Regions from separate parts of the Luteibacter sp. NPDC104163 genome, predicted to be linked through region 3. Evidence: predicted binding sites of a transcription regulator. Region 3 holds the regulator's gene; each other region holds the start of a gene.

Region 1 (5,121 bases), on a different contig from region 3:
ATTCTCGACGCCTTCGGCGACGGCTTCCAGGCCGAGCCGGTGGGCCACTTCGATCATGGCGCGCACGACCTGCTCGGTCCGCGGGTCGGCCAGCATGCCATCGACGAAGCTGCGGTCGATCTTCAGCTCGGTGGCCGGGAAATGGCGCAGGTAGGCGAACGACGCGTAGCCGGTACCGAAGTCATCGATCGCTACGCGGACGCCGCAATCGCGCAACCGGCGTAGCACGCGGACGCTCATGTCCAGATCGGTGAGCAGCGCCGTCTCGGTGATCTCGACGATCACCGAATCGGCCGGTACGCCCCAGATCTCCAGCGCACCAAGCAGCTGCTCCGCGAAGCCGTGCTCGGCGAACACGCGCGGCGAAAGATTGATGGCGACATCGAGCGGCGCGCCACCACGGTGCAACGCGGCCGCATGGCGCAGCGAGGCGTTGAGGCTCCAGCGGGTGAGCGGCACGATCAGGTCGCTACGCTCGGCAAAGGGCACGAAATCCGACGGAGGCACCGCCCCGAAGGCCGAGGTGGTCCAGCGCGCCAGCGACTCCACGCTCACCACCTTGCCCCGGCGCAGGTCGTACAGCGGCTGGAACATCACATCGAGCTTGTTGGCCGCGATGTCGTCGCGCAGTTCGCCGTAAAGGATTTCGACCGGGGTCGATTCCGGCTTGTACATCGCGAATGGCTCGCCGATGCGCAAGGCCTCGTCGTGGGCCAGCTCCGCGCGGCGGAACAGCAATTCGGCGTCGGTACCGTGATCCGGGCACAACGCGACGCCGACGACCGCGCGGCCGTGCCAGTTGCGGTCGCCGTGCATCAGCGGGACTTCGTCGAAGGCACCGACGAGGCGCGTGGCGGCCAGCAATGCATGGGTACGGTTGCGGATGGTGGGCAGCAACACGACGAAACTGTCGTCACCGGCGAGGTACACCATGTCGACGTGACGCATCACGGCGACGATCCGCTCGCGCGCGGCCAGCATCACCTCGTCGCCGAATTCATAGCCGTAGCGCAACTGCGCTTCGCGCATGCCGCGCAGGCGCACCACGAGCAGGGCACACAGGCCCGGTTCCTGGCGGGCGCGATCCAGGCGGCTCTGCACGGCGGGCAGCAGGTGGGCGCGCTCGCTCATGCCAGGAAGTACTCCACGGGGTCGATGTCGTAGGCACCCGCCGGCAGCGTGCGCTGGATTTCGCGATGCACGCCCTCGGACTGGCGCATCAGGTCGATGATGCGGAAGTCATCCAGCTGGACCTTGTCGGAGCCGGTGAGGATGGCGACCCGTGGCTGCAGCCGGCGCGACTGGTTCTGCACCATGACGACGGCGACCTCGCCCGTGTTGAGCTCCACCAGCGAGCCGGTGGGGTAAACACCCAGGCAGGCCTGGAACTGTTCGACCAGCTCGCCCTGGAATTCCCGTTCGCGGCCCTGGTAGAGCTGTCGAAGCGCCAGGTGCTGCGACACCGCTGGCCGGTACGGCCGCGGCGTGCACATGGCGTGGTAGGTGTCGATGATGGCGGCCATGCGCCCGGCCAGCGGAATCTCGGTACCCGCCAGGCCTTCGGGATAGCCCGTGCCGTCGAAGCGCTCGTGGTGGGTCAGCACCATGTCGCGGACTTCCTGGTCGGTGACGCCGGCCGCATCCAGGATCGCGCCGCCCTCTTCCACGTGGTGGCGGGCAATGTCCCATTCCATGTCGTTCAGCGGCCCGTTGCGTTCGAGCAGTTCCCGGGGCAACTGGGCCTTGCCCACGTCCATGAGCAGGGCACCGGCGGCGAGGCTCACGATGGCCTCGCCGTTGAAGCCCATGTGCCGGCCGAAACTCGCCGCCAGCGTGCTGCAGCCGACGGCGTGCTGGAAGGTGTAGCTATCGTGGCGGCGCAGGCTTTCGATCCAGAAGAACGCATCGCCACTACGCAGGACGCTCGCGACCATGGGCCGCACCGCCTCGTCGAGCGAGCTGGCGTCGATCGGCCTGCCGGCGTGGATGTCGGCGACGATCTGCTCGGCGAACTTCGAAACCGTCTCGAACGCCTCGCGGGCGCGCGGCATCTCGTCCTCGAACGATGCGGTATCGGTATAGGCGTGCTGCGTGATCAGCCGGGTGTTCAGCACGGGACGAGCCGGCCGGGCGGGCGCCGCAGCGGGCTTCACGACCGAAGCCGGGGCGAGCCGGGAGGGCACCACCTGGCGCTGGGTATCCACGAACACGTATTTGCAGAACTTCGCGAGGGTGTCGATATCCTCGCGGGAGGTGATCGGCACCCCCTGCAACGGAAACGGGGTATCCGACCATTCACAATCCAGGCGACTGACGAACATGCCGATCTGCAGATCGGACACGAACACACGTCGCTCTACCAGGTCGTACGCCACCTTCCCTTGCCTCCTTCTCGCGGGGAATCCCCATGCCGTTCGGTATGTATCGGCCAGCGGGCGGCGTACTGTAGGGGTACCGGCGTAATAAAACCATGCCGGTGCCGGTCTATTGGCTTGTATCCCGCCGGAGAACCGCCATGCGCCGCCCTGTCCTGCTCCCGCTCGTCCTCGCCGCCCTCACCGCCTGCTCCGCGGCCGCCGCCCGCGATGAGGGGCTCAAGCTGCCCGCGCCCACCGTGGATGCCGCGAAGGCCCCGGGCGAGGCCACGGCGGTCTTCGCCGGCGGATGCTTCTGGGGCGTCGAGGGGGTCTTCCAGCACGTGAAGGGCGTGAAGAGCGTGCGCGCCGGCTATACCGGTGGTGACGCCGCTCATGCCAATTACGACGACGTCAGCGACGGCGACACCGGCCATGCCGAGTCGGTCCGCGTGGTCTATGACCCGGCCCAGGTCACCTACGGGCAGCTGTTGCAGGTGTTTTTCTCCGTGGCCATGGACCCGACCACGCTGAACCGCCAGGGCCCGGACCGCGGCACCCAGTACCGCTCGGCGGTCTTCTACGCCACGCCCGAGCAGGAGAAGCTGGCGAAGGCGTACGTCGCCCAGCTTGGCGCGGCCCACGCTTTCACGGACCCGATCGTGACCCAGGTCGTTCCGCTGAAGGGCTTCTGGCAGGCCGAGGACGAGCACCAGGACTACATGCACCTGAACCCCGATGCCATGTACATCGCCATCAACGACCGGCCGAAGGTGCTGGCCCTCGCGCGGATCTATCCCGACATGTACACGCCGGGCTGGGCTAACGGCCGCTAAGCCGTCGGACGTTGTGGGAGCGCGCTTGCGCGCTCCCACAACGGATGCGAGGGCTCAGCCGATCATCGGCAGGTCGAGGCCCTGCTCCTTCGCGCAGGCGATGGCGTCTTCATAACCCGCATCGGCGTGGCGCATGACGCCGGTGCCCGGGTCGTTCCAGAGCACGCGGGCGATGCGCTTGTCGGCTTCGGCGCTACCGTCGCAGACGATCACCACGCCGCTGTGCTGGCTGTAACCCATGCCCACGCCACCGCCGTGGTGCAGGCTGACCCAGGTGGCGCCACCGGCGACGTTGAGCATGGCGTTGAGCAGCGGCCAGTCGCTGACCGCGTCGCTGCCGTCGCGCATGGCCTCGGTTTCGCGGTTCGGGCTGGCGACGGAACCGGAATCCAGGTGGTCGCGGCCGATCACCACGGGCGCCTTCAGCTCGCCGTTACGGACCATCTCGTTGAACGCCAGGCCGAGCTTGTGGCGCAGGCCCAGGCCGACCCAGCAGATGCGTGCCGGCAGGCCCTGGAAGCTGATGCGCTCGCGGGCCATGTCCAGCCAGCGGTGCAGGTGCGGATCATCGGCGATGATCTCCTTCACCTTCGCATCGGTCTTGTAGATGTCCTCGGGGTCGCCCGAAAGCGCGACCCAGCGGAACGGACCGATGCCGCGGCAAAACAGCGGGCGGACGAACGCGGGCACGAAGCCGGGGAAGGCGAACGCCTCAGCAAGGCCCTCGTCCTTTGCCATCTGGCGGATGTTGTTGCCGTAATCGAAGGTCGGGACGCCCTGCTCGTGGAACGCGAGCATGGCTTCGACGTGGCGGCGCATGGATGCCTTCGCCGCTTTCGCGGTGCCAGTCGGGTCGCTCTTGCGGCGCTCGAACCATTCCTCGACCGTCCAGCCTTCGGGCAGGTAGCCGTTCACCGGATCGTGCGCGCTGGTCTGGTCGGTCACGGCATCCGGGCGCACGCCACGGCGGACGAGTTCCGGCAGTACATCGGCGGCGTTGCCCAGCAGCGCGACGGAGACGGCACGGCCTTCCTTCGTATAACGCTCGATGCGCGCCAGCGCGTCGTCCAGGTCCGTCGCCTGCTCGTCGACGTAGCGCGTCTTCAGGCGGAAATCGATGCGGCTCTGCTGGCATTCGATGGTTAGCGAGCTCGCGCCGGCGAGGCTGGCCGCGAGCGGCTGCGCGCCACCCATGCCGCCGAGGCCCGCGGTGAGGATCCAGCGGCCGGCAAGCTTGCCGTCGTAATGCTGGCGACCCATTTCCACGAAGGTCTCGTAGGTGCCCTGCACGATGCCCTGCGAGCCGATGTAGATCCACGAGCCAGCGGTCATCTGGCCGTACATCATCAGGCCCTTGCGATCGAGCTCGTTGAAGTGCTCCCAGTTGGCCCACGCCGGCACGAGGTTGGAATTGGCGATGAGGACGCGGGGCGCGTCCGGGTGCGACGGGAACACGCCCACCGGCTTGCCGGACTGCACGAGCAGGGTCTGGTCGTCACGGAGTTCGCGCAGGCTGCGCAGGATCGCGTCGAAACACTCCCAGTTACGCGCGGCGCGGCCGATGCCACCGTACACCACCAGTTCGGCGGGGTTCTCCGCCACCTCGGGGTCGAGGTTGTTCTGCAACATGCGGAACGGGGCTTCCGTCTGCCAGCTTTTGCAGGAGAGTTCGGTGCCGCGCGGGGCGCGGACGGTGCGGGTGGTGTCGATGCGCGTGGCGGCGGTCATCGGGGGCTCCGTAGGGGTGTGGAAGCGAATTCCCGATTATGGCGCCGCGCCCCGCCGCGGGCCATGTGCGACGCAGCATGTCACGGCCGGCTCGTGGTGTTGGCGGGTTGGGTGGTCTGTTTGTCCTGGTATTGGCGCGCGGCGTTGTCCTGGCGTGCCCGGTATTGCTGTTGCTGCTGGCTGTTGGCGTTGTCCAGCTGCTG
Region 2 (5,121 bases), on a different contig from region 3:
GCGCCGTTGGTGGATCCACCGGCACCGAGCGCATCGATCGCCGCGTTGATCTTCGCGTGCTGGTCGCCGGCCGTCGCGGGCAGGGCGACGCAGGTGGCACCCGCGTAGGTCACGAGCGAGATGCGGTCCTGTGCGCGCAGCTTCGGCACGATCTGCTTCAGCGAGGCCTTGAGCAGGGGCAGTTTGTCAGGCGAGTTCATGGAGCCCGACACATCGACGAGGAACACGAGGTTGGCCGCGGGGATCTCGCTCGCCGGCACGCGGTAACCCTGGATGCCGACCAGCAGCAGCTGGCGGTCCGCGTCCCACGGCGACGGCGCGAACTCGGTCGTCACGCTGAAGGGACGCGAACGATCCTTCGGCGCGGCGTACCCATAGTTGAAATAGTTGATGAACTCCTCGCTGCGCACGGCATCGGCCGGCGGCAGCTGGCCTTCGTTCAACATATGGCGCACGTTGGTGTACGAGCCGGTGTCCACGTCGATGCTGAAGGTGGACACCGGGTCGGTCGCGGCCAGGTGCACCGGGTTGTCGTCACGATGCGCGTAGCGGCTGGTGTCGACGTCCTGCATGGGAAGCATCGCGACCCGGTAGGCAGGCTGCATCGCCACCTGCGGGGCCGGCGCGCTGCGTTTCGCCGCGAGATCGGCGGGTGGCGCGGGCGGCGCGGGCGGCGCCGGCGGAGCGGGAAGGGTGGCTTCCTGTGCGGCATAGCCTTGCATCGCGCCAGCCGCGGCGGGTGCGGCGACCGCCTTCTGCTGCGCGATCGGTCGGCCCGCGGGCACAGGCATGGGCATGGGCAACGGCGCCGGAGCCGGAGCGTAGCCGTACCCGATGGGCTGCGCATCAGTGCAGTTCACGCCTGCTTCGGGGACCGGCGCATAACCGACATGCCGGGCCTGCGGCGGCTCGGCTCCGGCAGCGCCCGCCGCGGCGACCAGGCCGGTGAAGAGCAGGGAGAGGGAAACGCGGATCGTGTTCATCGTGCATGGCCTCCTTGGGGTCATGACGATGAAACGTGGCTCCCTGGCAAACGGGGTTAACCGGCGCGCGCGGAGGGTTCCTGGCGGACCTCGCCCAGGCTGCCCGTGCGGTTCCTGCCGCTGTGCTTGGCCCGGTACAGCGCGCGGTCCGCGGCATTCAGCAGTTCCAGCGGGCCGCCCACGGTGCTCGGCTGGATCGCCGCGACACCTACGGTAATCGTGAGCACCCCGAACGGGCTGCGTGGGTGCACGATGGCCTGGGCTTCGACATGGGCGCGGAGGTCCTCGGCGAGCACCATGGCTTCCGCCAGGCGGGTACCGGGCGCCACCACGGCGAACTCCTCGCCGCCGAAGCGGGCCAGGAAATCGCCCGCACGCAGGCCGCGGGCCATCATCGTCGCCGCGAGCGCACGCAGGCAGTCGTCGCCGGCGAGGTGGCCGTAGCGGTCGTTGTATTCCTTGAAGTAATCGACATCGATCATCAGCAGCGCGATCGGCTCACGCTGGCCGGGGCGGTGCCATTCACGCAACAGGCGTTCATCCAGCGCGCGGCGGTTGGCCAGCCCGGTCAGGCTATCGACGAACACCAGGCCTTCGAGCTCGTCACGGCTGCGCGAGAGACGGAACTCTTCTTCCACCAGGTCCACCTGGGCCAGCGTGCCGCGCAGGCCGATACCGATGACCGCGGCGATCGCACCGGTGATGCCGAGCGACGGATACCCCGGGATCACCATCAGCCCGAAGCCGAGTACGCTCATCGCCAGGAAGGTCGGGCTGGCACTCTGCACGAACCGCACGAGGTAGACCGGCGGATGCCAGTGGCGCTGCGGCTTGCGTGAAAGCGTGGTGACGCACAGGGCGAGGAACGGGATATCGAGCAGGGCATCCCACGGCGAGTCGCCAAAATCGGGGTGGCCGCCCAGCGCGACGTAATGGTTGTAGAAGTAGCCGGAGATCGCGTAGCAGACGAAGAACGCCATGACCGCGCGGAAGAAATAGTGGTCATCCGCGCGATCGGTCGCGAGGAAGCGCAACAGCGCGGCGACCGCCAGGCAAAGGTTCTCGAAGTCGAGCATGTGCGCGACATCCACCGCCTGCTGCGGGCCCATCGCCCCTTCCACCGAGACGATGGAAAAGGTGCGCACGTAGAACAGCACGCCCAGGAGCGCCGCGAGGACCAGGTCGATCGACCGGGCCCACTTCTTGCGGGCGGCCACGGGCGCCGACGAGACGGCCACCAGCACCGGCAGCACGTACAGGATGTAGAAAAACATGCTGTCGCCGGGCGCCGGATTGGAGTTATCCATCACGTAGTTCTGCCGGGCGGACAACGACATGCCGACGGTCCACAGCACCAGGCTGGCCAGCAGCAGCCACCAGCGCGGATCCCGTGGCTCGCCCGAGCGGTGCCAGGCCAGCACGGTGCTGGACATCGCGGCCACCGCCACGGCGAAGAAAAAGCCGTACGAGATCGCCATGCCGCCAGCCGGGGTCAGCACCAGCGCGATCACGTGGACCGCGAGGATGGCCACCGCGGCAATGACGAGTTTCATGGCGCGCTTTTCCCCCTGCTTGCAACGCTATGGTCATATCGGCCGGCTCGACTGGAAGTTGAGCCTTGGCGTCAATATCTTACGTACGCTTTCTCGACAAATGTGAAGATGGTGCATGCGGGCTTGCCCCGTCACGCCAGCGCGACCATGCCCCGGCCACCCTCGGCCGGCACACAAGGATCCTTCCCGTGACCATGAAACGCCTGGTGCTCGCCCTGATCGGCGCCTGCCTTCCCGCTGCCCACGCCGCCGATCGTTTCGCCGGCGACGCCATGCCGCGCAATGGCGGCCCCGTGCTGTACCGCGAGATCCATTACGTGGATGGCCCGCGCCAGGTGGTCAGCTACCAATGCCCCGATGGGACGCCGTTCGCCCGGAAGCTGCTGCAGGCGGGCAGCGACCTCGCGCGCCCTGACATGACCTACGAGGACGCCCGTGAAGGCTTCCACGAAAGCGTGCGGGCCGTGGGCGACCGCCTGGAGATCCGGGTAAAGCGCCCGGGTGCCGATGAAGAGACCCGCACCATCGACGTGCCGAAGGGCGCCGTGATCGATGCCGGCTTCGACCCGTACATCCGCGCCCACTGGGACGCGCTGGATGTCGGTGTCTCGGTGCCGTACCTCGTCGCCAGCCGGTTCCGCTTCTACGACGTGAAGATCATGGGCGGGAAGGTGGCCCAGGGCCAGCGGCACCTGGCCATGAAACTGGATGCCTGGTATTCGTTCGCCGCCCCGACCATCGGGATGACCTATGGCGCGGACGATCGGCGGATCCTGCGTTACGAGGGGAAGGGCACCGTGCGCAACGCGAACGGCAAGAGTTCGGACGTGCGGATCGACTTCCCGGTGGCGGGCAGGGCCACGGGCCTGCCTTCGAGCACGCTCGATGACGTGCTGAAGGCGCCACTTGCGGGAAAGTGCGCCAGCTGACCGGCAGGACGCATGAATGTCCAATCCTGCCATCTGTGCCTGCGAGACATTTCACCTTTTCCAGCCTGTTGGCTTGGCTTGGGCGGCGGCGGGTCCCACGATCTCCTGTCTGCAAGCCCGCAACGTAGGAGAGTGGCATGTCCTCCCGTCCCGTCAGGATCCCCGGCCCCGACCATCCGATCACGATAAGCCCGGCGAAGGGCCGCGTCGTGGTCCGCTTTGGCGACCAGGTCATCGCCGACACGCGTAATGCGCTGAGCCTGAAAGAGGCCAGCTACCCCGCCGTGTTGTACATCCCGCGTGGCGACGCGGACATGGCCTTGCTGCGTCGCACGGAGCACACCACGTGGTGCCCGTACAAGGGCGAGGCCTCCTATTACAGCCTGCCTGGCAACAGCGAGGCGGCGATCAACGCGATCTGGACGTATGAAACGCCCAGTGAGTCGGTGGCGCCCATCGCAAGCCATCTTGCTTTCTACCCCGACCGCGTGACGATCGAGCACACGCCCGACTGAGCCGCCGGAGCCCCATCCCATGCAAGCCATCCTCGAAAACCAGGCCGCGGGTTGCGCCGCGGCCTCCACGAATGCTGCGGCCGCGCCGGCGCTGACCCTCGCAGAACGCTTCGATGCCGTGCGTGCACGCACCGAGGCCCTGGTCGCCGCACTGGGCGCCGAGGACATGCAGGTGCAGTCCATGCCGGATGCGAGCCCGGCCAAGTGGCACCTCGCCCACACGACATGGTTCTTCGAAACCTTCCTGCTGGGACCCAACCTCCCGGGCTATTCGGTGTTCGATGCCACGTATGGCTACCTCTTCAACTCGTACTACGAGACGGTGGGCCCGCGTCACCCGCGACCCACGCGTGGCCTCGTGACCCGCCCGGGAATCGACGGCGTCCGTGCGTACCGGCACCACGTGGACGCACACATGCGCGAGCTGATCGCCATGGGGCTGGATGCCGAGCGCGAAGCACTCCTGCGGCTAGGCCTCGCCCATGAAGAACAGCACCAGGAACTGCTCGTGATGGACGTGCAGCACCTGTTCGCGCAGTCGCCGCTGAAGCCTGCGTTCGATCCGGCATGGCCGGCGATGCCCGCCGGTCCGGCGGGGCGCTACCGGCATGTCGCCGGCGGCCCGGTCCGCATCGGTGCCGCCGATGAGCCGTTCGCGTTCGACAACGAGGGCCCGCGGCATACGGTGTGGCTGGAACCGTTCCAGATCTCCGACCGCCTTGTGACCAACGGCCAGTGGCTCGCCTTCATGGCGCTGGGTGGCTACCGCCGCGCGGAACTTTGGCTCTCCGATGGCTGGGCGCAGTGCCAGGCGGAAGGCTGGGAGGCGCCGCAGTACTGGCAGCGCGAAGGCGAGACGTGGTTCCACATGACGCCGGGTGGCTGGACGCCGGTGGACCCCGACGCCGCGGTCGTCCATGTCAGCTATTACGAGGCCGATGCCTATGCGCGCTGGACCGGCGCGCGCCTGCCTACCGAAGCCGAGTGGGAGCATGCGGTGCGCACGCGGCCAGACCTGGAGCAGGTTTACGACAGCGCGTGGCAATGGACCGCGAGTGCGTACACGGCGTACCCCGGGTTCCGTGCCGCGGACGACGCCGTCGGCGAATACAACGGCAAGTTCATGAGTGGGCAGATGGTG
Region 3 (5,121 bases):
GCACTTCGTCCATGGCTTTCGCGTTTCACGCGGCATGTGGCCCAAAACCTGCATGTACTTGCGTACAACGAGGTTCCGGACAACCGCCGCGTCAAGCTGGTGACGGCCCTGGGACGATAGGAATGAGACACCGCGCGGGGATTTGCCCCGGCGGACGTGACAGAACAAGGTGGCGCCGCAGGCAAGCGGGGCGCCGATCGACGAAGACAGGATCGAACGCATGAAAATCAAACGATTCGTTGCTCCCGACATGCGCCAGGCCATGCGCCAGGTGCGTGATGAGCAGGGTCCGGACGCCGTGATCCTGTCCACGCGTCGGCTGGATGACGGCATCGAGATCATCGCCGCGCTCGACTACGACGAAGCGCTGGTGCGCGAAGCCGGCTTTGCGTTCGAGCCGCCGGCGGAAGAGAAGGCCGAGACGATCCGTGCCACCCGCGATAACCGCGAAGCCGAGCGCATGGCGCGCGTCGACCAGGCCCGTGCGGCGACGGCCGCCGCCGTCGAACGCGCCGCCCGTTCGGCTCCGGCCGCACCGAATGCGCCGCAGCGCCAGTCCTCCGCCGCGCTGGCCGCCAGCGTCGCCGACGTCGTACGCGCCGCCACGGTGACCGCGCCGCAGAACGACACCGCGGTGAACGGCATGCGCGCCGAGATCAACAACCTGCGCGAGATGCTGGAAGTGCAGCTCTCCGCGCTGGCCTGGAACCAGAAGGATCGCCAGCAGCCGCTGCACGCCCGCGTGCTCCGCGAGATGACCCGCCTGGGTATCGACGGCGACGTCGCCCGCGCCCTGTGCGCCGAGCTGCCCGAGAACATGACGGCCGAGCAGGCGCGTTACCTGCCGCTGGGCATTCTTTCGCGCAACATCCGCACCAGCGGCCGCAACTTTGACACCGTCGGCGGCGGCATCACCGCCTTCGTCGGCACCACCGGCGTCGGCAAGACCACGAGCATTGCCAAGCTGGCGGCGCGCGCGGTCCTGCGCCATGGCGCTTCCAACGTGGCGCTGATCAGTGCCGACCAGTACCGCATCGGCGCCGGTGCGCAGCTGGAACATTACGGCCGCCTGCTCGGCGTGCGCGTGTACAACGCGCACGATGCGCAGAGCCTGCGCAACGTGTTGCTGCAGCTGCGCGGCAAGCACACGGTGCTGATCGATACCGCCGGCCTCGCCGGCAACGATCCGAAGCTGCAGCAGCAGTTCGAAACGCTGCGCGCCATGGCCGATGTGCGCGTGTGCCTGGTCGTCGCCGCGAATGCGCAGGCCCAGGCCATCGACAACGCCATGCGCGCTTACGCTCCGCTGAAGCCGCAGAGCGCCATCCTTACCAAACTCGACGAGACGCCGCTGCTCGGCGGCGCGCTCTCGGCCCTTATCCGGCACGGAATGCCGCTGGACTACACCACGGATGGACAGCGCGTGCCCGAGGACATCGCCTCCGCCGACGCGCGCAAACTGGTCTGCCTGGCAGCCCAGATGCTCAAGCAGCGCAACGACGAGCCGGATGACGCCATACTTGCCGATCGCTTCGGCTTCGCGTCGTCCACCCCGGCCATGGCCTGATCGCACATTCTGACGAACGTGACTTTGGCAACCGCATCCGCAACTTCTTCACCGGCAGTGAATTCCTTCATGACCACACACGTCGACAACTCGCAGGCCGCCGGACTCAACTGGCTCGCCGACCGCCGGCCCACGCGCAGCATCGCGATCGCGGGCGGCAAGGGCGGCGTCGGCAAGACCACGGTGGCCGTGAACCTCGGCATGGCCCTCGCCATGGGCGGCCGTGACGTCCTCCTGCTCGATGCCGACCTTGGCATGGCCAACATCGACGTGCTGCTGGGCCTCCAGCCGACCCGCCACCTCGGGCACATGCTCGAAGGCGCGTGCGCCATCGAGGACCTGATCCTCGAGGCGGCGCATGGCCTGAAGGTGATTCCCGCCACGTCGGGCACCCGGCGCATGGCGCAGCTGCCCAACATCGAGCACGCCGCGGTCATCCGCGCGTTCGACGAATACCCGCTGGCCCCCGAATACCTGATCGTCGATACCGCCGCCGGCATTTCCGACAGCGTGTCGATGTTCGCCGCCGCCTCGGACGAAGTGGTGGTCGTGGTCTGCGACGAGCCGGCCTCGCTGACGGACGCCTACGCGCTGATCAAGGTCCTGTCGCGCGAGTTCGCGGTGAACCGCTTCCGCATCGTGGCCAACATGGTCCGCCATGCGCAGGAAGGGCGCCAGCTGTTCGAAAAGCTTTCGCGGGTGACCAACCGGTTCCTGGATGTCTCCCTCGATTTCATGGGCATGGTCCCCCACGACGAGTACCTGCGCCAGGCGATCCGTCGCCAGTCGGCGGTGGTCGATGCGTGGCCGAGCAGCCGCTCGGCGGTGGGATTCAAGAATTTGGCCAGGTCGGTCGATACATGGGGTGAACCCGAACCCCGTGGTCAGGGTCGCATCGGCTTTTTTGCCGGGCGTGAACACGTGGGGGGAGGGCTGCCGTTGTGAGCGTCGCGAGCGAATACCTTGAAATTACTAAGGTTCCGGCCGATCAACTGGTGAAAACGCACGCGCCGCTGGTGCGCCGGATCGCCTATCACCTGATGGGCCGCCTGCCACCCAGCGTCGATGCGAACGACCTCATGCAAGCCGGGATGATCGGCTTGCTCGAGGCGGCAAGGAATTATTCGCCGACTCGCGCGGCCAGCTTCGAAACCTATGCGGGCATCCGCATTCGTGGCGCCATGCTGGATGAACTGCGCAAGACGGACTGGACCCCGCGCAGCGTCCACAGGAAATTGCGCGAGGTGGCGGAAGTTACAAGGCAGATCGAGAACGAAACGGGTGGCGACGCCGACGACGTGGAAGTGATGAAGCGTCTTGGCATCGACGCCATGGAATACAACCAGATCCTGGCCGACGCGGCGAGCGCGCGGTTGCTGAGCCTCACGGCGCCCGAAGGCGACGAAGGCTCCGCGATCGACGTGGCCGACCCGGACGCCACGGGCCCGGATGGCCTGTTCGAGCAGGACGGCATGCGCCATGCGCTGGCCGAATCGATCGACGGGCTGCCCGAGCGCGAAAAGCTGGTGATGTCGCTGTACTACGATGAAGAACTCAACCTGAAGGAAATCGGTGCGGTGTTGGGAGTAAGCGAATCACGTGTCTGCCAGATCCATGGCCAGGCGCTGATCCGTCTCCGGGCACGCATGTCGGGTTGGAAAGACAAACACTAAGAAATACGCGGCAGTAAGGCGGAGAACGCTTTGGACAAGAACATGAAAATCCTCGTGGTGGACGATTTCTCCACCATGCGGCGCATCGTCCGTAACCTCCTGGTGGAGTTGGGCTTTACCAACACGCTGATCCAGGAAGCGGAAGACGGCAACGCGGCGCTGGCGCTCCTGCGCTCGCAGCCGATCGACCTGGTGGTCACCGACTGGAACATGCCGAACATGACCGGCATCGACCTGCTCCGTGCCATCCGTGCGGATGCCAACCTGAAATCCCTGCCGGTGCTCATGGTCACCGCCGAGAACAACCGCGACCAGATCATCGCGGCCGCGCAGAGCGGCGTGAATGGTTACGTCGTGAAGCCGTTCACCGCGGTGACGCTGAAGGAAAAGCTCGACAAGATCTTCGAACGACTCGCCGCGGCAGCGGGCTAAGGGACTGACATGAATACGATGATTTCCGCGGGCCAGGACGTGGCACCCGAACTGCGCGAGCTGCTCGACGCCGATGACAGCGTGGCTTTCGAGCAGGCGCTGGACAAGCTGATCCGCAGCCGCGAGCAGCACCTGTTCCTGGCGCTGGGCCACCTCGCCCGTGACCTGCACGAATCGGCGCGCCGCCTTGCCTCGGATATCTCGGGCGATGGCGTGCCCGGCACCATGAGCGATGCGCGCAAGCACCTGCGCGATGTGCTCGAGATGAGCTCGCAGGCCGCGCACCGCACGCTGGATTTCAGCGAAAAGCTGCGCCCGCAGGCACAGTCGCTGGCGAAGCAGGCCGACGAGCTGCTGGTGCTCGACCAGGCCGATCCCGCCTTCACCGCCAACGCCACGTCGCTCGCCGTTCGCGTCGGCGATTTCGCGCAGAGCTGCGATATCGGGCTCGGCGAGATGGTCGAGGCACAGTCCTGGCAGGATCTCTCCGGCCAGCGCGTCGCCCAGGTGGAGTCGTTCATGGCCAAGGTGGAATCGTCGCTCGTGGAACTGGTGCGCCTCACCGGTTCGCTCGCGGGCGCCCATACGCCGGCCGCCGACAAGGTCAGCCAGGACGAAGTGGATCGCCTCCTCAGCGAATTTGGCTTCTGAGTCCGCCATGAGCGTGGAGCTGGACAACGAGCTGCTCAACGTCTTCCTGATCGAGGCGCGCGAACTGCTCGAGACCCTGGGCGAACAGCTCGTGGATCTCGAAGCCTCTCCGGAAGACAGCGAGCTCCTGAACGCGGTGTTCCGCGCGTTCCATACCGTAAAGGGCGGTGCGGGCTTCCTTGGCCTCAACGCCATGGTGGAACTCTGCCACCGCGCGGAAGATCTCCTGAACGAAGCGCGCAATGGCGCGATCGTGCTCAACGCGGGCCTGATGGACGCGTTGCTGGAGTCGCTCGACCTGCTCAACGACATGATGCGTGCGGCGGATGCCGGCGTGCAGGCCGAGCCTGCGCCGCGTTCGCTGCTCGATCGCCTGGTCATCCCGGGCCGCGCCGCATCGGCGGCGCCCGTCGCGCTCGCCGTGCCGGTCACTGCGCCGAAGGCGGCACCCGCCGTCGCGGCGCCGCCCGCCAAACCGTACGACCCGATCGAAGATGAGTTCGAAGCGCTGCTCGACGCCGCGCGCACCGAGCGCGCGCCGGCTCCGGCCACCTCGGGCACCATCTCCGACGACGAATTCGAAGCCCTGCTGGATTCGCTCTACGGCACCGGCGCCCCCGGCGCTGAAGGCGCCGAAGGTGCGGCTGAAACGCCGGTAGCCGTCGTCGTTGAAGCGACGGAACCCGTTGCCGCGCCCGAAAGCAACACCATCAGCGACGATGAGTTCGAAGCGCTGCTCGACCAGCTCTACGGCACCGGCGCCCCCAGCGGAACGGCAGCGGATACCACGTTAGCCGC
Region 4 (5,121 bases), on a different contig from region 3:
CCCGGTGCGGCCGCCTGACGGCACTATGGCGACCCCGTGCTCGTTGGCCCAGCGGACCACCGCCTGGACCTCGGCGATGTCCGCCGGAAAGGCGATCGCCAGCGGCGCGGGCGTCCAGCGGCGCGTCCAGTCACGGCCATGGTGTTCCAGGTCCCCGGGCCCGGTGGAGAGCTTCAGGCCGGGCAGCTGGCGGGCGAGTTCGGTCAGGCGCGGATCGCTCATGGGTGTCTCGCAAGGGTGGCCATCCGAGGGTGCCAGTGCGCGGCGACCTCGTCCACTGCACTGCAACATCGCGGTCACGTTCTGGCATAGTGGAGCTTCACTTCGCTGGAGACCGGGCTGGCCATGAAGCGCACGTCGTACCCCAAAGAGGACATCAAGGTGCTGCTCTTGGAAGGCGTCAGCCGGAGCGCCCTGGATACCTTCCGCCAGGCCGGTTACACCCAGATCGAGTTCCACGAGAAGTCGCTGCCCGAGGATGAGCTGCGCGAGCGCATCGCGGACGCGCACATCGTGGGCATCCGCTCACGCACCCACCTGACCGCCGAGGTACTGGCCGAGGCACGCCGGCTGATCGCCGTGGGCTGCTTCTGCATCGGCACCAACCAGGTCGACACGGCCGAGGCCGAGCGGCTCGGCGTGCCGGTGTTCAACGCACCCTATTCCAATACGCGCAGCGTGGCCGAGCTGGTGATCGCCGAGGCGATCATGTTGATGCGCCGCATCCCCGAGAAGAACGCGCAGTGCCATCGCGGCGGCTGGTCGAAGTCCGCCGCCGGCAGCTTTGAAGTGCGCGACAAGGTGCTGGGCATCGTCGGTTACGGCCACATCGGCACGCAGGTCGGCGTCCTCGCCGAATCGCTGGGCATGCGGGTGATCTTCCACGATGTCGAGGCGAAGCTTTCGCTGGGCAACGCCCGCCCCGCGTCGAACCTGGAGGACCTGCTCGAGCGCGCTGACGTCGTGACGCTGCACGTGCCGGAAACCCCGCAGACGAAGCTGATGATCGGCGCGGCCGAGATCGGCCGGATGCGCCCGGGCAGCATGCTGATCAACGCCTCGCGCGGCACGGTCGTCGACATCGACGCGCTCGCCGCCGCGCTGCATTCGAAGCACCTGGCCGGCGCAGCCATCGATGTCTTCCCGGTTGAACCCAAGGGCAACGACGATCCGTTCGTCTCACCGCTGGTCGGCATGGATAACGTGATCCTGACCCCGCACGTCGGTGGCAGCACCGGTGAAGCCCAGGAGAACATCGGTATCGAGGTGGCCTCCAAGCTGGTGCGCTACAGCGACAACGGCAGCACGCTCTCGGCGGTGAATTTCCCCGAGGTCTCGCTCCCCGGCCACGCGACCAGCCGCCGCCTGCTGCACATCCACCGCAATATCCCCGGCGTGCTCTCGCGGGTGAACGACGTCTTCTCGCGTGCCGCCGTCAATATCGACGGCCAGTACCTGCAGACGTCGGGACAGGTGGGTTACGTGGTGATCGATGTGACCACGACGGAAGAGCATGCGGCGGCGTTGCGCAACGAGCTTGCCGCGATCGATGGCACGCTTAGGGCACGCGCGTTGTATTGAAGTCATCCGCGCTCTGGCATCGCGCGCAAGCGCGCTCCCACAGGGCCGTGCCTGCTGTTGTGGGAGCGCGCTTGCGCGCGATCGCGGTGCGTCAGCCTTCGGCGACGACGCGGTGGCGGCCGCGTTCCTTGGCCTTGTAGAGGCGGCTGTCGGCGACGCCGATGAACGGCAGCACGGCATCGTGTTCACCCGGCACCAGCGTGTTCACGCCGGCGCTCAGGGTCAGGCGCTTGCCCGGGCCCACGCCGGCATGCGGGATCAGTGCCTTGTCGATGAGATCCAGGCAACGCCAGGCCATGGCCATGGCCGCGGCCTCGTCGGTGTTCGGGAGCAGTAGCACGAACTCCTCGCCACCGAACCGGCACAACAGGTCGTCGGTGTTCCGCACGCCGCCGGCCAGTGCCTTCGCCACGCGCTTCAGGCATTCATCGCCTTCGAGATGGCCGTAGTGGTCGTTGTACTGCTTGAAGAAATCGATATCGAGGACCACCACGGACAGTGGATGCCGCGCCTGGCGCGCATCGCGCCAGCGGGTTTCCATCACTGCGTCGAAGCGACGGCGGTTGGCGACCCCGGTCAGGCCGTCCTTGAAGGAAAGCTCTTCCAGCTCGCGTTGCATGTCGAGCAGCTTTTCTTCCGTGCGCTTGCGTTCGCTGATATCGAACATGAAGCCGATCAGCGCATTCGGGGTACCGTCTTCATTGCGAACCACGTGGACCACATCGCGGATCCAGACGAATTCACCGTCCTTCCGCAACGCCCGGTAGTCCGCTTCGTGATCGATGCCCGCCTGCGATTGCGATACGCAGAAGTTGAACACCCACTCGCGATCCTCGGGGTGCATGCGGTCAGCCCAGTCCTGGACGGTCTGCCAGGACTGCGGCGACCAGCCGAGCAGCTCTTCGATCTGCGGGCCGATGTAGGCGAAGCGCAGGGTCGCCCAGTCGATCTTCCACGGGATGGCGCGTGTGGATTCAAGCAGCGTTTTATAAACGCTGATGTCTTCGGCAAGGATGGCGTCGTCGATGCTCATGGTCGTTTCCGGCGGCGCGGCAAGGTCTTCTTCAAGGGCAACGCCTTCGAGTGGCAACCCTGCGAATAGTTCAAGGATGGAGAGGGTCGCCTCCGGCGCTTCCACCAGTGCAGTGCTCCCATCGGGCACCTGGATGTAGATACGCGGTGCCCCACCCTTCGCCCCGCGCACATGTTCCATCAGCCACATGACGCTTTCCGGGATACTGCGCCGCAGGGTGTCGTGATCGTAGCGGTCGCGCATGCCCGATGGGGCAAGGTAGACCTGCTTGATGATGCTGGGCACCTCGAGGCCGCGCAGGGCTTCCTGGCAGGGTGTCGGGTGGTAAACGCCCGCGGGGTCGACCCGGCCGACAAGGGTCACCGCGTGGCCGGGGCCCGCCCAGCCGCCTTCGGGGGCCTCGCCGAGGGCGAGATCCAGGAGTGCCGGATCGATCTGCTTGTGACTGGCCACCCTGGCCTTGGCCTGCGCGAGCGCTTCACGCGCCCGCTGCCGTGCTTCCGTTCCAGACATCGGTAACCCCCATGGCCCCCGGGCCATGTTCTTATGCGTCCTCCTAGTATCGGCCAGAACCGTGTCAGCTTGAGAACGTCGTCACACTTCGCTGAGCCACGGAGTGGTACCGGTAGGCACCTGCCCCCAGGAGATCGTGCATGGCTTCCCGGATGATCCGACTCGCGGCCATGGCCGCCCTCTGCACCCTCCCGGTGCTGGCCGTGGCCCAGACGGGCCTGGGCTCAGCCGCGACCTACGCCTCCAAGCAGCTACACCAGAAGTTCCTGAAGGCCGACAAGGACAAGGACGGGTTCCTGACGAAGGAAGAGGCCGAGGCGGGGAACATGCCCGAGACGGCCAAGAACTTCGACAAGATCGATACCACCGGACGCGGCAAGGTCTCCGAAAAGGAGATCCAGACCTACCTGCTCCAGCAGGCCGGGACGAAGGCGGCGAAGCCACCCGGGGGCATGTGAGCCCGGGGCCGGCCGGCCTTAGTGCAGGCCGGCGAAGCGGAACGGCTGGGCGGTAACGAAGCTGGCCGAGACCTCGCCGGCGAAGGTGTGCCGTTGGTCCGCACCCAGGTCGAGTTTGCGCACCGGCGCGCCCGCCGCGAAATCGATCTTCTTCAGGTCGACCCAGAAGGTGTTGGGCGTAACCGCTGACTCGAACAGGTAGAGCCGGCGCTTATGGTCGAACACGCTGCGCCACCGCGTCGATGAGATATTCGGCTGGTCGGGCGTGGTAATGCCCAAGGGCACCGAGACATTGCGGATCACGGAAAAGACGCTCGCCAGCGCCAGATCGGGGTCGTCGCTTTTCGGGATGGCATTTACGTAGAACGACGCGCGGGCGAAGCGATCCGCCGAGCGGTTCGTCCCCGGCAGCATGACCGTGCCGCCGATCCCTTCCCAATAGGTATTCAGCGCCAGCTGCTCGTCGAAGGTCGGCGAGTTGGTCATGACCTGGTATTTGCGATCGTGGTGGATGACCTGTTTGCCGCCGATGTATTCGACGATGGCGCTATCGCCCGTTGCGTCTGACATCGAAAGGTGCAGCGTCGCAAGGCGCGGCTCACCGGGGACTTCATCGGTGACGACCACGAAAGGCTCTTTTTCCAGCGCTTTTACCGCCTCGTCCACCGTGGCGTAATGGTCGAGGACGTATTGCGCCCACAGCGCAATGCTTAGCGTGTGGTCGCCCTTCTTCGGTTTCGGGTAGCTGGACTCAACCAGCCACAGCACATTCGCCATCAGGCCTTTTTCGTTCGCGCCATCGGTCGTGGATACGTCATAACCGGTCGCGATGACGCTACCGTACTTCGACGTCCACGCCACCGACCCCGGGCCAGCTTCGCCAACGCGTTTCATGCCACGCGGGAAGATCCACAGGTTCGTGCCGACATCGACCTTCCAGTCCATCGACCGTGCGGTGATGACGTCGTCGTTGTTGCCGAGGTAGACCACGCGTGTGCAGGCGTCCGTGGCCATGGGCGCGGCGCATAACGCCATGAGCAGCGCGCACACGCCGTGCAGCGTGTTTCGTTTAGGTCTGATCATTGCGAAGCTCCGACGAAGTAGCCCTCCCCTGCCAGCGGGAGCATACGCCCGCTGTGGCACGGAACCATTAGGAAGTTTTACTTACCGTAGACCGCTCATGCGGATTCGCACAAACGAAAAAAGGCGCCCCAATGGGACGCCTTTTCGAATAATTGGTCGGGGTGGCGAGATTCGAACTCGCGACCACTACACCCCCAGCGTAGTGCGCTACCAGGCTGCGCTACACCCCGACGAGCTAACGATTGTAGCAGCAACGCCCTGCCCTGCGGAAGCAGGATCAGCGGCGCAGCAGCGTAAGTACTTCTTCCAGTTCCAGGCGGACCTGGCGCACGATCTGGTGCGACATGCTGGCTTCCATGCGGGCCTGGGGGCCCTCAAGGCGGGCGCGGGCGCCCGTGATGGTGAAGCCTTCGTCGTACAGCAACGAGCGGATCTGGCGGATCATGAGCACGT

What was found. The regulator FliA, encoded in region 3, starts transcription of late flagellar genes. The targets are predictions, from matches to a motif close to TAAAGTTTNNCNNNCNNNGGCCGATAA.
Region 1: a site for FliA is predicted at 2,422-2,448, ahead of ACZ6YI_RS15115 (HD-GYP domain-containing protein). Genes of this name have one in related genera too.
Region 2: a site for FliA is predicted at 2,572-2,598, ahead of ACZ6YI_RS18510 (GGDEF domain-containing protein). Genes of this name have one in related genera too.
Region 4: a site for FliA is predicted at 3,174-3,200, ahead of ACZ6YI_RS06280 (GGDEF domain-containing protein). Genes of this name have one in related genera too.

What each region holds. Positions count from the first base shown of each region.
Region 1 covers NZ_JBVJMK010000012.1:82,654-87,774, forward strand. Annotated here, with positions in the region: gene ACZ6YI_RS15110 (putative bifunctional diguanylate cyclase/phosphodiesterase) at 1-1,131, opposite strand, end outside; gene ACZ6YI_RS15115 (HD-GYP domain-containing protein) at 1,128-2,375, opposite strand; gene msrA (peptide-methionine (S)-S-oxide reductase MsrA) at 2,516-3,190, shown strand; gene hutU (urocanate hydratase) at 3,245-4,918, opposite strand; gene ACZ6YI_RS15130 (hypothetical protein) at 4,999-5,121, opposite strand, start outside.
Region 2 covers NZ_JBVJMK010000019.1:49,021-54,141, forward strand. Annotated here, with positions in the region: gene ACZ6YI_RS18505 (vWA domain-containing protein) at 1-983, opposite strand, end outside; gene ACZ6YI_RS18510 (GGDEF domain-containing protein) at 1,040-2,536, opposite strand; gene ACZ6YI_RS18515 (hypothetical protein) at 2,725-3,465, shown strand; gene ACZ6YI_RS18520 (DUF427 domain-containing protein) at 3,603-3,980, shown strand; gene egtB (ergothioneine biosynthesis protein EgtB) at 4,000-5,121, shown strand, end outside.
Region 3 covers NZ_JBVJMK010000001.1:278,106-283,226, reverse strand. Annotated here, with positions in the region: gene flhA (flagellar biosynthesis protein FlhA) at 1-120, shown strand, start outside; gene flhF (flagellar biosynthesis protein FlhF) at 221-1,567, shown strand; gene ACZ6YI_RS01185 (MinD/ParA family protein) at 1,637-2,512, shown strand; gene ACZ6YI_RS01180 (RNA polymerase sigma factor FliA) at 2,509-3,240, shown strand; gene cheY (chemotaxis response regulator CheY) at 3,271-3,672, shown strand; gene ACZ6YI_RS01170 (protein phosphatase CheZ) at 3,682-4,323, shown strand; gene ACZ6YI_RS01165 (chemotaxis protein CheA) at 4,331-5,121, shown strand, end outside.
Region 4 covers NZ_JBVJMK010000003.1:309,344-314,464, forward strand. Annotated here, with positions in the region: gene ACZ6YI_RS06270 (FAD-binding oxidoreductase) at 1-222, opposite strand, end outside; gene serA (phosphoglycerate dehydrogenase) at 340-1,581, shown strand; gene ACZ6YI_RS06280 (GGDEF domain-containing protein) at 1,673-3,127, opposite strand; gene ACZ6YI_RS06285 (EF-hand domain-containing protein) at 3,268-3,585, shown strand; gene ACZ6YI_RS06290 (linear amide C-N hydrolase) at 3,604-4,668, opposite strand; tRNA gene ACZ6YI_RS06295 (tRNA-Pro) at 4,822-4,898, opposite strand; gene ACZ6YI_RS06300 (MerR family transcriptional regulator) at 4,946-5,121, opposite strand, start outside.